DNA from 3 places in the Paenibacillus sp. 2RAB27 genome. Region 1 is predicted to be linked to each of the others. Evidence: riboswitches for the same ligand, from Rfam matches in the RefSeq annotation. Region 1 holds a riboswitch; each other region holds the start of a gene.
The links. Region 1 has a riboswitch for thiamine pyrophosphate ahead of thiC (phosphomethylpyrimidine synthase ThiC). Riboswitches for the same ligand answer to the same signal wherever they lie in the genome.

Region 1 (4,963 bases):
CCTCAACCAGCAGAAGCTTACCGAGATCACCTTCATCCAAAACCCGTTTAATAGCTTGATTCTGTGCTTCAAATCGCCGCTGAGAGATGACAGAAAGTGTAACATTATTTGCTCGTGCCGCTTGCACAAGCCGCTCCGCGTCAGTCACATTCATGCTAATTGGCTTCTCGATAATCAGATGCTTGCCCGCATTCACAACCTCCAAACCGATAGCAGCGTGACTCCCGCTTGAAGTTGTGACACAGACGATATCCACATCAGACCTAGTCAAGAGCTCACGGTAGTCCGTCGTCCAGGTGCAGCCTTCTCGCTCAGCAACCGCTTGCGCCTTCGCTTCCACTCGACTAGATACCACGACTAGGCTTGCCTCTTCGATTTGACGAATAGCCTCGATATGAAAATCCGCTACCGATCCACAGCCGATAATGCCGAACCTCCAGTTAGCCAACCCTACACCTCCTCAAGCAGAGCTCGAAGGGCATCCAGCGTCATTCGCGTACCTGTCAGCTGGGTTCCGCCTTCTGGAACAAAATGCGTTTCAATCGTATACAACCCCGCATACCCATCCGCTTCAAGCGCCTTAATTTGAGCTGTTATATCCACATTCCCAGAACCAAGAGGCACACATTTCGGTGTTCCATCTTGACGAATGTAAGCATCCTTCAGATGAACATGGGCCAAGGCATTTTTCATGTACTGGTACCCGCTTGGGAATGCCTCTCTGGCGCCATACGCTTCATTGCCTGGATCCCAAAGGCCCCGAACAGCTGGAGAATCGATGGCAGAAACAAGTGCCGCCACTTCCTCCGCAAAGCCTCCGTTACAGGAAGGCTCATTCTCTAGGAGCAGGATCACGCCTTCGCGTGCTGCAATGTCGCTTGCCCTTTTTAAATGATGAACAATTTCATCACGATGCTGCTCCGGCTCCAACTCTCGCCAAAACGAGAAAATACGGATGCGCGTTGTCCCCAGCAGTTTTGCGATTTCGATCACTCTATCCAGTTTCTTAAAATGCTCCTCTACACTCTCCTCCTTCTGCCCAAACGTGTCCCCCGATTCAACCATTCGCTTCGGATCCAACGCGCATTTAAACAAAGGAGATGCAATGGCGGAGACATACAGTCCACGCTCTTCAACCATTTTGCGGATGCCAACGATCTGATCGTCAGCCAACACGGATACATTCATGCCATTCACAACTCTTACTTCAACATGTTGCAAACCCTGCTCTGCAGCCCAATTCAACGCTTTCTCGAAATCCGGAGATACTTCATCCGTCAGTACGCCTAATCGATTCCAAATCAATGAATAACCTCCACCTTCGCTTGAGCATGCGATTCTGTTTTCTTCTTATTTTTCCTAACTATACCAAGATTGTCTCGGTCAAAGTTGACGTTTCTATTGAAGTAAGTTTACATTTTTTTCGCTTTCTTTCAGCAGTATGGATATGGGCAACTACATGAAAATCACAGCCAGTAAATAAAAGGAATTTGAGTGCATATGTGGAATAGTCTATATACACAATATGAGTCTTTGTAACTACGAGAAGTAGTTCCTTTGTTCATGAAAAAAGGAGGTAATTGTATGAAATCAACGGGAATTGTAAGAAAAGTTGACGAATTGGGACGGATTGTTTTACCTATTGAGTTGCGTCGGACACTCCATATTGAGATCGGTGACGCCATCGAAGTCTATGTGGACCCTGAGCGTATTACGCTCAAGAAGTATATGCCTGCTTGTGTGTTCTGTGGGAATTTCGAGGACATGACCTATTTCAAAGGGAAGCTTGTATGCGGCAATTGTATTGAAGAGATTACGTAGTAATTCTCGTGACGCACGAACATCGGCAAAGTCGAACATAAGCCCTCAGGGATGATCCTGATGGGCTATTTTTTATAAAATAACGATTGCAATAGTTAGAAATAAAGTGTAGATTAAATACCTAAGTGCATAATCACGGGAGCTTGGTGAGACCAGGCTGAGAGGATAGTTATAACTATCGACCGTTAAACCTGATCTGGATAATGCCAGCGGAGGAACACAAGATCTCTTTGTATACCAGGAGACCGCCTCTATTAGAGATGCGGTCTTTTTTTCGCAGCATGAATCCTCCGCTTGATCAAATCGATTATAGGAGGCATGTAAATGTCAATGGAAACAAGTAAAGAAACCGACTCTTCTTCAATTTCCTCTTTTCCGGGAAGCAAAAAAGTGTATGTCGAGGGCTCACGAAAGGACATCCGAGTTCCTATGCGTGAAATCACTTTGAGTCCTACCACGGGCGCTTACGGCGAACAGGAAAACGCCCCTTTGCGTGTCTACGACACAAGTGGTGCTTATACAGATGAGGAAATCCAAACCGATATTCGTGCAGGTATTGCGCCTAATCGTTTGAATTGGATTGTAGAACGCGGCGATGTAGAAATATATGAAGGAAGAACGATTAAACCGGAAGATAACGGATATACCAAGGAAGAGAACGTTACCGAAGTTTTTCCAGGCTTACATCGTCACCCGATGAGAGCGAAAACAGGTCGTAACGTAACCCAGATGCATTATGCACGTCAAGGTATCATCACGTCCGAAATGGAATATATCGCGATTCGCGAAAATGTATCTCCGGAATTTGTGAAAGACGAGGTCGCTCGTGGTAGAGCGATTATCCCCGCCAATATTAATCACCCTGAGAGTGAGCCAATGATTATTGGACGTAACTTTCTCGTAAAAATCAATGCGAATATTGGAAATTCTGCTGTATCGTCCTCCATTGAAGAAGAAGTGGAAAAAATGAGATGGGCTACTCGCTGGGGCGCTGATAATATTATGGATCTCTCAACGGGTAAAAACATTCATACCACCCGGGAATGGATTATTCGTAATTCCCCTGTTCCTATTGGTACCGTTCCAATTTATCAAGCACTAGAGAAAGTCAATGGAAAAGCAGAAGATTTGACGTGGGAAGTATACCGTGACACGCTTATTGAACAAGCTGAGCAAGGTGTCGATTACTTTACGATTCATGCTGGTGTGCTGCTGCGTTATGTTCCTCTTACTGCCAAACGAGTGACAGGTATTGTTTCACGAGGCGGATCCATTATGGCAGCCTGGTGTCTCGCCCACCATCAGGAAAACTTCCTGTATACACATTTTGAAGAGATCTGTGAAATCATGAAAACCTATGATGTATCCTTTTCTTTAGGCGATGGTTTACGCCCAGGCTCCATTGCAGATGCGAATGATGAGGCCCAGTTTGCAGAACTAGAAACACTAGGCGAACTCACCAAAATCGCCTGGAAACATGATGTACAAGTCATGGTAGAAGGTCCTGGTCACGTGCCCATGCATTTAATCAAAGAAAATATGGATAAACAACTTGAAATCTGTGATGAGGCTCCTTTTTACACATTAGGACCGCTTACAACGGATATTGCGCCAGGCTATGACCATATCACTTCTGCCATTGGAGCTGCCATGATAGGCTGGTTTGGTACTGCCATGTTGTGCTATGTAACTCCCAAAGAACATTTGGGTTTGCCCAATAAAAATGACGTTCGTGAAGGGGTTATCACCTATAAAATTGCTGCTCATGCCGCTGATTTGGCCAAAGGTCATAAAGGCGCCATGGATCGCGATAATGCGTTATCCAAGGCACGTTTTGAATTCCGTTGGCATGATCAATTCAACTTATCCTTGGATCCAGAAAGAGCTATCGCATACCATGATGAGACACTCCCTGCAGAAGGTGCCAAGATCGCTCATTTTTGTTCGATGTGCGGCCCTAAGTTCTGCTCCATGCGGATTTCCCAAGATATCCGAGACTACGCCAAACTACAAGGCCTTGAGGAAGCTCAAGCCATTGAACAAGGGATGAGTGAAAAATCGGAGGAGTTTAAGAAAGCGGGCCACGCCCTATATACGTAAGTGATGTTATAGAAAAAAAGGGTTGCGCGTGCATTGCGCGTGCAACCCTTTTTTCATCCAGCTGCTACTACTTCACCTCGACCTGCACCTGCTCAAGTCGATACACCGCCAACAACTCGCCCGCAGAATTCGCGGCGAACATCACCGTACGCTCGGCTTCCAGCTCGAACGCATAGCTCCGGCCCGTTGCCGGATCGGTCACTTCAACCTGCGTATCCACGCCGAACTCCGAGACGAAGATAAACAACGAACCGCTGTCAAAGCTGAGCTTCCGTCCATACACGCCCGGCTGCTGCCCGCCTTTTACCCATGTCAGTTCCGCATCAACGCCAGCTGACTTAAGAGCATACGCATACAACTTCTCAAGTACATCGCTGCGCTCACCAAGCTCCACTGGGAGTGGACACCAGATCAGCTGCCCTTTGCCCAGCTCGTAGCTGCGAACGACGCCATGCTGTGAATTCCATTTTCCATCATCGGATAGTGGTACCTCTTTATTCAACTCAGCGATCCGTGCACCTCCGAAGGACACAGGAACCATTTCTCCTTCCAACACCATCGCCTCTTCACGCACAATGTTGCTGAGCACCGTTTCACCTACAATATCGGTCAACCGAGCGACAGGTGCCCAGTACTCATTTAATCCAAGCGGCCCAGTAAACAGTAGCGTTCCGCCATTTTCACGGACATGCGTCGTCAACTTCTCCAAAGCGGCATCACTGAAGTTATGCGCACTCGGCACGATAATCAACTTCGGCTGATCCGTCGACAATGCCTCGAGATGATACTCGCTCAACCCGCGGAACGGTACGTTCATCCCATAAGCTAGCGTGCGAGTCAGCTTCGCTGTTGCGTCACCGGCTACTTTGCGCGTGGAGAAATCATTCGAATACGGGAACACCGCCACGACATCCTCTAATTTGCGGCCAACAAAGAGATCGCGTATCTCACCCATGAAGGCCCCGAAATCATAGGAAACATCCGCCTCTGGCTTCTCTGTCCCGTCTGCCCGCAGCGCACCAATATGCGACTCATTGATGTT
Region 2 (4,963 bases), on a different contig from region 1:
CGTAACCGCGAGCCAATAGGATGCTGCAATGAGCATGACCCAGTAGAGGCTGTAATATATATCTAACATCGAGTAGGAAGATACATAATAATACGTGCGTTTACGACTCATCGAAAAACGCTTCGCTTCCATTGCCACCGCCGTCCGGTGGGCACGGCGAATGCTTTGAGCCAGCAGCGGAATGGCGATCATCCGCATCGTGGTGTACCACAATGTCAGCGGATTCTGCTGCTGACGCTTGCCCCTAACCTTGAGCGCATAGCGAAGCGTCTGCAGCTCCTCGAGGATGACGGGCAGCATGCGCAGCGCTGCCAGGAAGCTGTACGCGTACTTCGGCGCGACCTTCCACTGCTGCATCATCGCATAGAACAACGCGACAGGCCGCGTGGTCAAGCTGAACAGCAAGCCGACGGAAGCAACCTGGATGCCGCGCAAACCAAGATGGATCCCGCGGTAGAAGCTTTCCTCGGTAATTCGAATGATCCCAAGATGAAACCATTCGGTCTCCCCGATACCGAACATCATCATGCCCGCTGTGGAGGACACGAAAATCAGCAGAAATGGTGACGCATAGAGCAGCAGTCTCTTCGTAGGATGTCCGGATAATAGCGCCAGCGGAAGCAACGCGCCTAACGTCAGGAACAGCATCATATTGAGATTATGAGTGAAGACGACAACGATGAATAGCAGAATCGATAAGACAAGCTTCACACCCGGATTTACCCGATGCAGCCATGTTTCGCGAAAGGGGAACGTTATTTGCATAGCAGCGGCTCTCCTCCCGGGACAGCATAAATAATGGATGCGTGCTCGACTTCCGTCACGCGCCCGGCCTCGACCTGCCAGACGCGCGTTGCCCAGCGCTTGACGATCTCGTGATCGTGTGTCACCATCACGATCACGGTCCCGCTGGCGCGCAGCCGCTCCAGCCCCTCGAGCATGCGCAGCGTGCCGCGCGCATCGAGCCCGAAGGTGGGCTCATCTAGCAGCAGGATGCGTGGCCCGCGAACCATCGCGGACGCCACGCTAAGCCTGCGCTTCTGGCCCAGCGAGAGCTGGAACGGGTGCCGCTCGCGCAGCGCGAGCAGGTCGTATTCCCGGAGCAGCAGCTCAGCCGCTGCCCATTGCTCGTTCCTCGGCTGACCCTCTGGCAAGCCATAGGTCAGCTCTTCCTCCACGGAGTTCGTGACGAACTGGAACTCCGGGTTCTGGAACACAAAGCCGACTTGCTCCGCAAGGTGCTCGACTTTGTTGCCCTTCACGCCCGCGATCACACAGCTTCCGCGGGTTGGGACGAGCCGCATGATCGCGAGGAGGAGCGAGCTTTTGCCTGCACCGTTGGCACCGATAACGGTGATCCATTCCCCTGGATAAACGCTAAAGTTATCCACAGAGGTCCTGATCTGTCCTCCGCGAACACCGACGAAATCCTGGAAGACCATAACGGGTGCTAACGGCACCACACTAGTGGGATGCCCATTCCATAGGTCGTCTCCCCTCACCGCTGCCTGCGGATTCTCCTTGGCATAGTCCTCCCACACCTCAGGATACCAAATGCCATATTCCCTCATTTGCTCTTTGTAAGCTTCAAACATGGCAAGCGGCGGTCCATCGGCCAATACCTTGCCTTCTGGAGTTAAGATGATCAACCGATCGAGCAAATCCAGCATGCCGCTAATTTTGTGCTCGACAATAAGGAGAGTTTTGTCCCCGCTAATGGCTCGAATCGTGTCCCATACCTGCTTCGTACCCTCATCATCCAACAGCGCCGTCGGCTCATCGAGAAAGAGCACCTCTGGCTCAAGCGCCAGTACACTTGCGATCGCTAACCGCTGCTTCATCCCTTGGGACAGCGTACTAATCAACGTATGCGCATCAGGCACATGCACCCCGACCAAATCCAAGTAATACCGGATGCGCGCAGGCATATCTTCCCGCGGCACTTCCTGATTTTCCAACACGAACGCGATTTCTTCATCAATATAAGGCATACAGAACTGTGTATCTGGATCTTGAAACACATACCCCCACCGGCTAGGCCTGCGAATCTCATCCGCTTTGAGCGGCAGCTCAATCATGTCTGGCACAATTCCGCTCAACACCTGAAGCAGGGTCGATTTGCCACAGCCGCTAGGTCCCAGCAGCAGTACCTTCTCACCCCGCTCGATGGAAAAGGAAACCCCCTGAAAGATCAGGGGGGCGTCATCGCCGGGATATTTTAACCGTAGATTCGTAACGCTCATTCCTTCGCTCATCTCGTTACCCCAGTACGTCGTAATCTTTTTTGGAAACTGGACGAATCAGATTCAATACACCTGTGCGGGATAAAGCACCTGTCAAATAGTAGGCGAATACACCCGCGATCAAAGCGCTACCCAGTAACCGTAAACCAATGAATAATAGATAATTCCAGAATGCCAGCTGATCAATATAGCCATAATACGTATCCACAAAGATGGACATGATGGCGGAAGCGAAAGCGGCAAGTATGGTTACTCCCACATTGGTGCGACGATAGCGGAAAGCCGCGAACACTAGCTCAGCACCAAGCCCTTGCAGCAATCCAAAGACGAGCGTCGACACGCCCCAATGGCCGCCATACAAGGCCTCGATCGTTGCGGCTGCAACTTCAGCCAACAGGGCAACGCCTGGTTTGCGAATCACGAGGAACGCGAACGTTGCCGCCATGAACCACATGCCATAGCTCAACTGCTCTGCATGTAAGCCTAGCGGCTTCATAAGATCATAGATCGGTCCCCAAATCCGATAAATCACACCAAACACGGCTGAAATGACAATCGTGATCAAAATATCTGTCAGCTTCAACCCTTTTTTACTTGCTTCCTTTTGCTCCATCTTCTTCTCGACTCCTTTTTCCCCATTCATATTTGTCAATGAGATAAGCGAACACGCCAATCTTGGATACATGGTCTTTTTTGCCTTTTAAGGACAAAAAAAGCCCACCGGAATACCGGCAGGCTTGAACATTTGTGCATAAAAAAAGCACATCAGGTCTCTACGCTGGCATTATCCAGATCAGATTAACGGTCAGTGGCATAGGGCCACTATCTCAGCCTGACTTCATCAAGCACCCGTGTTGCTATTCATTTGGCTTAACTGTAGCGGATTATCTGCTCTTTGGCAATCCTTTTTTTCCCAAAGAAACGGAGAAACTTCCCCATGCTCGTCTGCACTGGTAACATGCCAAAATCAGGATAACATTAGAAGTTGACTTCCACCCCTTAGAAAAACTACAATTTGTAGTGTCCTCTTATTTTTCAACAAAGAAACTTATTCAGGGTGGATGATTCCACGATGCAGAAAGGGATTGAAATTGATGACCATATTGTTCTATATCGGACTAGCTCTATTCATTGCAGCTATCATTGGTTATGTACTCGCAGCAAGAATAAACAAAGACAACACCTCGCGGTTGAAAAAGGCTGAAAAGCAAGCCCTAAAAAAGAAACATAAAACATGGCTCCTTCTCTCACATGCCCTGCTCATCATCGCTCTCGGCAGCGTCGGTACTTCACTCATTCAAAGCTCCGCAGGCAAGTACAGCTTAGATAAGCTTAATTTCCATGCCAACATTCAGGTCACAACAGATAAGGATTACGGACGCGATCATAAAGATGGCACCTTGATGTACGAGATGAAAATCCCTACTTCAGGTACGCATAGCCCACATGATTTGAAATTCGGATTCTATAAGGAAAGACCTGGTTACGAGATGCTTGTCCACAACTTGGAGCATGGCGATATCATCATCCATTACCATCCCGATGCACCGAAGGAGCTGCTCGATCGACTTGACTACTTGACCCACTTCAAGACGGCTGGTGCTGGTGTGCTAGCAGTTCCCAATGTCGATGTGCCAGCCGATCAAGAGGTCGTGGTTACGGCTTGGACGAAAACAATGTCACTCGCCAAATTCGATGAAGCTAGTGTTGGAACGTTCATTCACGACTATATCAACAAAGGTCCTGAGCAAATTCCTGCTAACGTGCGGCTCGGCGGCGGAACGATGTAATTACTTGCGAATTACTTGCGAATTATTTCCGAATCGTTTCACGATCTGAAACTAGTTCGGTTGGTACTAAACCTGTCATTCTTCGGAATACACGATAGAAATAAGACGGATCGTTATAGCCAATAAACTCGGCAATTTCGGTGACGGTCAGGGCGGAATGACGCAGCATGTAGACGGCTGTTTTGATTCGCGTGACGTGAACGAATTCACTGATCGTTTGACCCGTGACTTGGCGAAAAAGCGAAGCTGCATAATTCGGCGAGCGGCTGATACAGCTGCCTAACTCGTCCTTGGTGACATGCTCGCGGTAATGATTCTGGATATAGCCCTTCATTTGCTCCACGAGAAGTGCGGTTGTCGAGGTTGTGGCAGCCTGATCCGACTCCCGTTGGAGAAACACAAACAGCTCTTGCAGATGCGCTTCACATAGCGCCATGTAATAGGGCTGTTTGTCTTGCCAGCCGCGATGGATCAAACGCAGCCGATCTGCGATGATGTCGAATTTGCCGGTCTGGCGACAGGTGTAGGACGATTGTTGCAGTAGCGGAAAGATGTCTTGTGCTGCCTGCGCGTCAAATTGCAGCACAAATTTCTCATGTATTTTCGTTGGCACACTCCGGCCATAGAAGGGAGTTTCTCTCGGGACGAGGAGCCATTGCCCTTTCTCTAGCACTTGTTTCTTCTCATTGACCCAGTACACACAGCGGCCATAGATCACGAAAACAAGTGTCCAGTCCGGGCGCATTATGGGCTGTTCCTCGTTCCATGTACTGCTTTTATCATAGTGAATGCCAGTTAGCTGCATAAAATCCTCGCCCCCTTGTATCATACTATATTACATATATCATACTATAGTTCATAGAAAATCACATGGATAAGGCATATAATGAAGCCAACTAATCTCTTACATTCGAAAGGAAGTCCTTCACG
Region 3 (4,963 bases), on a different contig from region 1:
CATCCAGTAGCAGCCTTCGCCGCTGACACGGTGCGTCTCTACAACACTTTCTTGATGTTGAATATATGTGAGGAAAGCTTGATGAGCAGTGTTAGATTTCATAAAAACAACGATAAACGCATGCACGACCTGCCCGATTTTCTCGGGATTCCAGTTCACGGTGTAACCCGTAATGATACCGAGATCTTGGAGCTTACGTATACGTGCGCCGACCGCTTGGCCAGTTAGATGTACCTGTTGACCAATGGCTTTGTGCGACTGAGTGGCATCTTGCAGTAAATGCTGTAAGATACGTAAATCGATCTCATCGATCGGTGGGTTGCTTAGCACTTGTTGAATTCCTTTCACAATGAAATGGAAAATCGGTTATTCTTTTCAGCAGATGGTATGGGTTATGCGCCAATTATTTTACAATTGTAGCAGAACAACAATTAGAAGATAAGAGGTGCTTTGAAAATGAAGCTTCAATTGATTCGCCATGCCACACTTTGGCTGGAATACGCTGGAATAACATGTCTAATAGATCCGATGTTTAGTGACGCAGGGGTCAATCCGCCGATTGTGAATACCGCCAATCCTAGACGGAATCCACTTGTGCCTCTGCCATTTCCAATAGCGGAAATCGGTCAGCCAGACGTGATTATCGTGACCCATCTGCATGGAGATCATTGGGATGGACCAGCTGCGGAAGCACTGCCGAAAACAACGCCTGTCTTGTGCCAACCAGGGGATGAAGGAGCGTTTACGGCTGCAGGGTTTACGTCGGTAACGGCCATTCAGGAGTCACTTACAGTACAGGGAGTAACTTTGTTCCGAACAGGTGGACAGCATGGGACTGGGGAGATTGGGAAGATGATGGGACAGGTTTCAGGCTTTGTGTTCAAAGCGGAGAACGAGCCGACCCTATATCTCGCGGGAGATACGATTTGGTGTGACGACGTACAGCAAGCGTTGGAGACGCATCTGCCAGATTGGACGGTCGTTAATGCAGGCGGTGCACAGTTCGAAGTGGGGGATCCCATCACCATGGATGCGAACGACGTGGTAAGCCTATGCCGATACGCACCATTCACGAAAATCGTCGCCGTGCACATGGATGCGATCAATCACTGTCATGTGACGCGAGCGGATTTGCGGGGGAGATTGGTAGTGGAAGGGTTGTTGGAGCAGGTTGTGATTCCGGCGGATGGGGAGTGGGTGACCAAGTTCCGCAGCTAGAGAAATAAAGTAAAAAGCATACACATCCTAGGATGTGTATGCTTTACGGCGTTCACCAATATTATTTACCAAGTAGAATTTTCGTGTACGGCGAATCGATAGGCAGCATGATGACCGGTTCCCCTTTAAATGACACCAAGTAACTATCCAGCGTACGATAGAAATTGTAGAAGGCAGGGTCTTGGCCGTAAGCGGAGTTGTAAATTTTAGCTGCTTCTTGCTCGCCTTCAGCCACGATTTTCTTCGCATCTGCTTGCGCTTGCGCGATCAATTCACTCGCCTGTCTGTCGGCTTTGGAGGTGATTTTCTTGGACTCCTCATCGCCCTCGGACAAGTACTTCGCCGCAATAGATTGGCGGTCAGAAATCATCCGTTTATATACGCTTTGCTTGTTGGAATCCGGCAGATCCGTGCGTTTGATGCGCACATCGACGATTTGGATCCCGTAGTTATCGCGCTCCATTAACTCGGAAACTTCCTTCGTAATCTCGTCGTTCAAGTTACCACGTTGGGTGTTTTCGCTAATGATATCGCTGTAATTAATCTCCGATAACTTCCGTCTAACGGTGTTGTACACTGCGGCATCAATACGCTCTTCCCCACCAGTGATCGATTGAATCGTACGCAAGAATTGCTGAGCATCATCAATGCGCCATACCGTATAGTTATCAACTTCGATCGGCTTTTTATCTTTGGTCAAAATGGAAGTAGGCTTGCTATCATACACCATCTGATATTTGGGAAGCGTACGAACCGATTCAATGAATGGAATTTTAAAATGAATACCAGGTTCTGTTTGGATACGAACGGCTTCTCCGAATTTGAGAACGACGCGGTATTGGCCTTCTTTGACAATAAAGATGGAAATCAGGAACAAAATGACGACAACGATACCAAGGATGGATCTCATAATCCATTTGCTTTGTAAGGTCATTTCGCAGTCCCTCCAGTCGTACCAGTTGCAGCAGCAGGTGTGCGCAACAGCTCATTAATTGGTAAATATTTGACCGTTTCGCCCGTGCTGTCGCTGATGAAAATTTTGGCATTCGGCAATATTTTTTCTAACGTCTCGATGATAAGTCTGCTCTCTGTTACTGATTTATTATTGGCATACTCCGCATACAGGGCATTGAACTTCGCCACATCCCCCTGCGCATTCAAAATCCGTGATTTCTTCTGAGCTTCTGCATTCTCAAGCAGTGCTTGAGCGTTACCGCGCTCCCTTGGAAGGATATCATTTTCGTATTTCGTCGCCACGTTAATCTTCGTATTTTTCTCTTCACGCGCATTGGTTACATCTTTAAAAGCATTCTGTACATCGCCAGCTGGCGGCTCGATATCTTGGAATTTCAAATCGACAATATGAATACCCGTTTGATACTTCGTCTGCATCTCAATCAATCGTTCTTTGACCTTGCCTTGGACCTCGGTTTTTCCTTCTGTAATGGCAAAGTCTAGCGCCGTAGCGCCGATAACGGAACGAATCGCTGCACTCGCCGAGTTACGTAGGAATAGTTCTGCATTATCAATATTGTACAAGTAGTTCCGCATGTCACTGATATTCCATTCCACCACGGCATCAGCGGATAAAATATTTTCATCCCCCGTGATCATCATCGCTTCTTCTTCTACGGGAGTGATTTTGCCACCTACTTCACGGAAGCCGATTTGGATCCGTTGCGTCTTTTTGGCAGGAAGTACAATCACCTGTTGAATAGGAAAAGGGAGTTTAAAGTGAAGCCCAGCTTCCTTCTCTGTCGTATATTTGCCTAATGTTAAAATAGCCGCCTTCTCATGCTCCTGTACCGTGTAGAAGGTGGACGATCCAAAAATAAGGACGAGAACGATAACAAGGCCGATAACAATTTTGGTCATCAAACCTGGCGGAAGGGAAGAGGGTCTTCGTCGATCGGGTTCTGGCAGTACAAATGGTTCCATGGCAAACACCCCTTAATATAAGATTTACTGATATTCTATACGGGAAGTTTTGGAAATGGTTTCAATAAGGAGACGTAATTCTCAGCAAGCTGAGAAAGACTAGGTCGACTGTAAGATGAATGGAAAATTGTTATTTCCAAGAGTTGGCTGTCATGCTATGATGTTTAGTAATTGCATACGAATGAATCCCTAGGGGCGCCGAGAGGCTGAGACAGTGTAGACTGAACCCTTTGAACCTGATCTGGTTTATGCCAGCGGAGGAAAGTGGAACGAGCTTTGGAGCCGATTTTATATCTGTTTATGATGAGGCAGCCTACAACCACTTTCCTGAGGAAAGTGGTTTTTTTGTGTTACTTACTAAGTCGGGATGAATAGTGCTGTAAAGACAAGTGGTGTTTGGTGGAGAGGAAGTGGGCCGTAGGTGTCGGAGAAAGAGTTGCATGTCATATCGGGCGGGAAGCATACATGGTCCGAGATCGCCAAGATTGCGGCGCAGATTCACCCGTATGTCACAGCGATTCATATTCGCGAGAAAACGAAGTCCTTGGACGAAGTGTTTATCGGCGTTCAGTACTTATTGGAGCAAGGGGTTCCTGCCAAAAGACTGTACGTCAACGGGTTTCCCTCTATCGCTCTAGCCTTGCAAACAGGGGGGCTTCAGCTTCCAGGCTCGACGCCATCGCTTGTTATTCAGGATGAGTTTTGCCGTGGGATACAGCGCATCGGAGTCTCTGTGCATCAGGCAGACGAGGCGATGTGGCGTGAAAAAGAAGGGGCTGATTATCTTATGTTCGGTCATATTTTTGCGACCAACTCTAAGCAGGGCGTGCCGCCTAGGGGCTTGGAGCAGTTAAGACAATTAGTTCATCACGTTAATATTCCGGTGATTGCGATAGGCGGGATGACACCTGCAAGGGTAAAGTCCGTTCTGGATGCAGGAGCATCCGGCATCGCGGTGATGAGCGGAATATGGGAAGCAGCGGATCCCCTTGGAGCCGTTCTGGCCTATCATGATGAGCTTCATTAAATAGAGGTGAGCGAAATGTCAGCAGCAAGATCCCATGTCATCATCGTTGGCGGTGGTGTTATCGGTACATCCATCGCATATTACTTGGCTAAAAGAGGGCAGTTCGTCACACTGCTAGAGCGCAGCCAACTCAGCACCGAAGCTTCTGCTGCGGCAGCAGGCATGCTCGGTGCGCAGTCCGAGATGGAAGACACCGGCGCCCTGTTCCAATGGGCGCGCCAAAGCCGTGCCATGTTCCCCGAGCTGAGCGGGGAACTTCGAGAACTCACGGGCATCGACATCGGTCTCGTCCGTGAGGGCTTGCTGAACGTCGCGCTCAGCGACGTTCAAGAGGAGGAGCTGCGCGCGCGGGAGAAGCTCCAGCGCGCCGCGGGCGAGAAAGCCCAGTGGCTCAGCGCAGCTGAAGCCACGGCTATAGAGCCCGCGCTGAGCGCAGCCACGCGCGGAGCCCTGTACCTGCCCGAAGATGGGCAGGTCGATGCTCCGTTGCTGGCGGCGGCATTCGCGCAGGCGGCGCAGGTGCTTGGGGCGAAGGTGCAACCGTTCGCCCAGGTGCAAGGGCTGCTGACCGCGCAGGAGCGCGTCATCGGCGTGCTGACGGCCGCTGGTCCGCTCTACAGCGACCACGTGGTCGTCGCCGCAGGCACGTGGAGCGGTCAGCTGCTAGCGGGCATCGGCATCGACTTGCCGATGTATCCCGTGAAAGGCGAGTGCTTCTCCGTTAGGACGCCGAAGCCGCTCCTGAAGAAAACCCTGTTCTCGCCAGGGTGCTATATCGTT

Region 2: another riboswitch for thiamine pyrophosphate. It lies ahead of AB4114_RS33800 (ECF transporter S component); the one in region 1 lies ahead of thiC (phosphomethylpyrimidine synthase ThiC).
Region 3: another riboswitch for thiamine pyrophosphate. It lies ahead of AB4114_RS09270 (thiamine phosphate synthase); the one in region 1 lies ahead of thiC (phosphomethylpyrimidine synthase ThiC).

What each region holds. Positions count from the first base shown of each region.
Region 1 is NZ_JBFRGR010000029.1:35,841-40,803, reverse strand. Features, by position in the region: gene AB4114_RS27715 (Gfo/Idh/MocA family protein) at 1-448, opposite strand, end outside; gene AB4114_RS27710 (sugar phosphate isomerase/epimerase family protein) at 451-1,305, opposite strand; gene AB4114_RS27705 (AbrB/MazE/SpoVT family DNA-binding domain-containing protein) at 1,585-1,821, shown strand; TPP riboswitch at 1,947-2,056, shown strand; gene thiC (phosphomethylpyrimidine synthase ThiC) at 2,152-3,921, shown strand; gene AB4114_RS27695 (beta-galactosidase) at 3,989-4,963, opposite strand, start outside.
Region 2 is NZ_JBFRGR010000055.1:11,923-16,885, forward strand. Features, by position in the region: gene AB4114_RS33790 (energy-coupling factor transporter transmembrane component T family protein) at 1-765, opposite strand, end outside; gene AB4114_RS33795 (ABC transporter ATP-binding protein) at 756-2,255, opposite strand; gene AB4114_RS33800 (ECF transporter S component) at 2,260-2,856, opposite strand; TPP riboswitch at 2,997-3,106, opposite strand; gene AB4114_RS33805 (DUF3105 domain-containing protein) at 3,338-4,033, shown strand; gene AB4114_RS33810 (AraC family transcriptional regulator) at 4,056-4,838, opposite strand.
Region 3 is NZ_JBFRGR010000005.1:53,774-58,736, forward strand. Features, by position in the region: gene AB4114_RS09250 (Lrp/AsnC family transcriptional regulator) at 1-330, opposite strand, end outside; gene AB4114_RS09255 (MBL fold metallo-hydrolase) at 457-1,218, shown strand; gene hflC (protease modulator HflC) at 1,280-2,152, opposite strand; gene hflK (FtsH protease activity modulator HflK) at 2,149-3,156, opposite strand; TPP riboswitch at 3,338-3,436, shown strand; gene AB4114_RS09270 (thiamine phosphate synthase) at 3,578-4,183, shown strand; gene thiO (glycine oxidase ThiO) at 4,199-4,963, shown strand, end outside.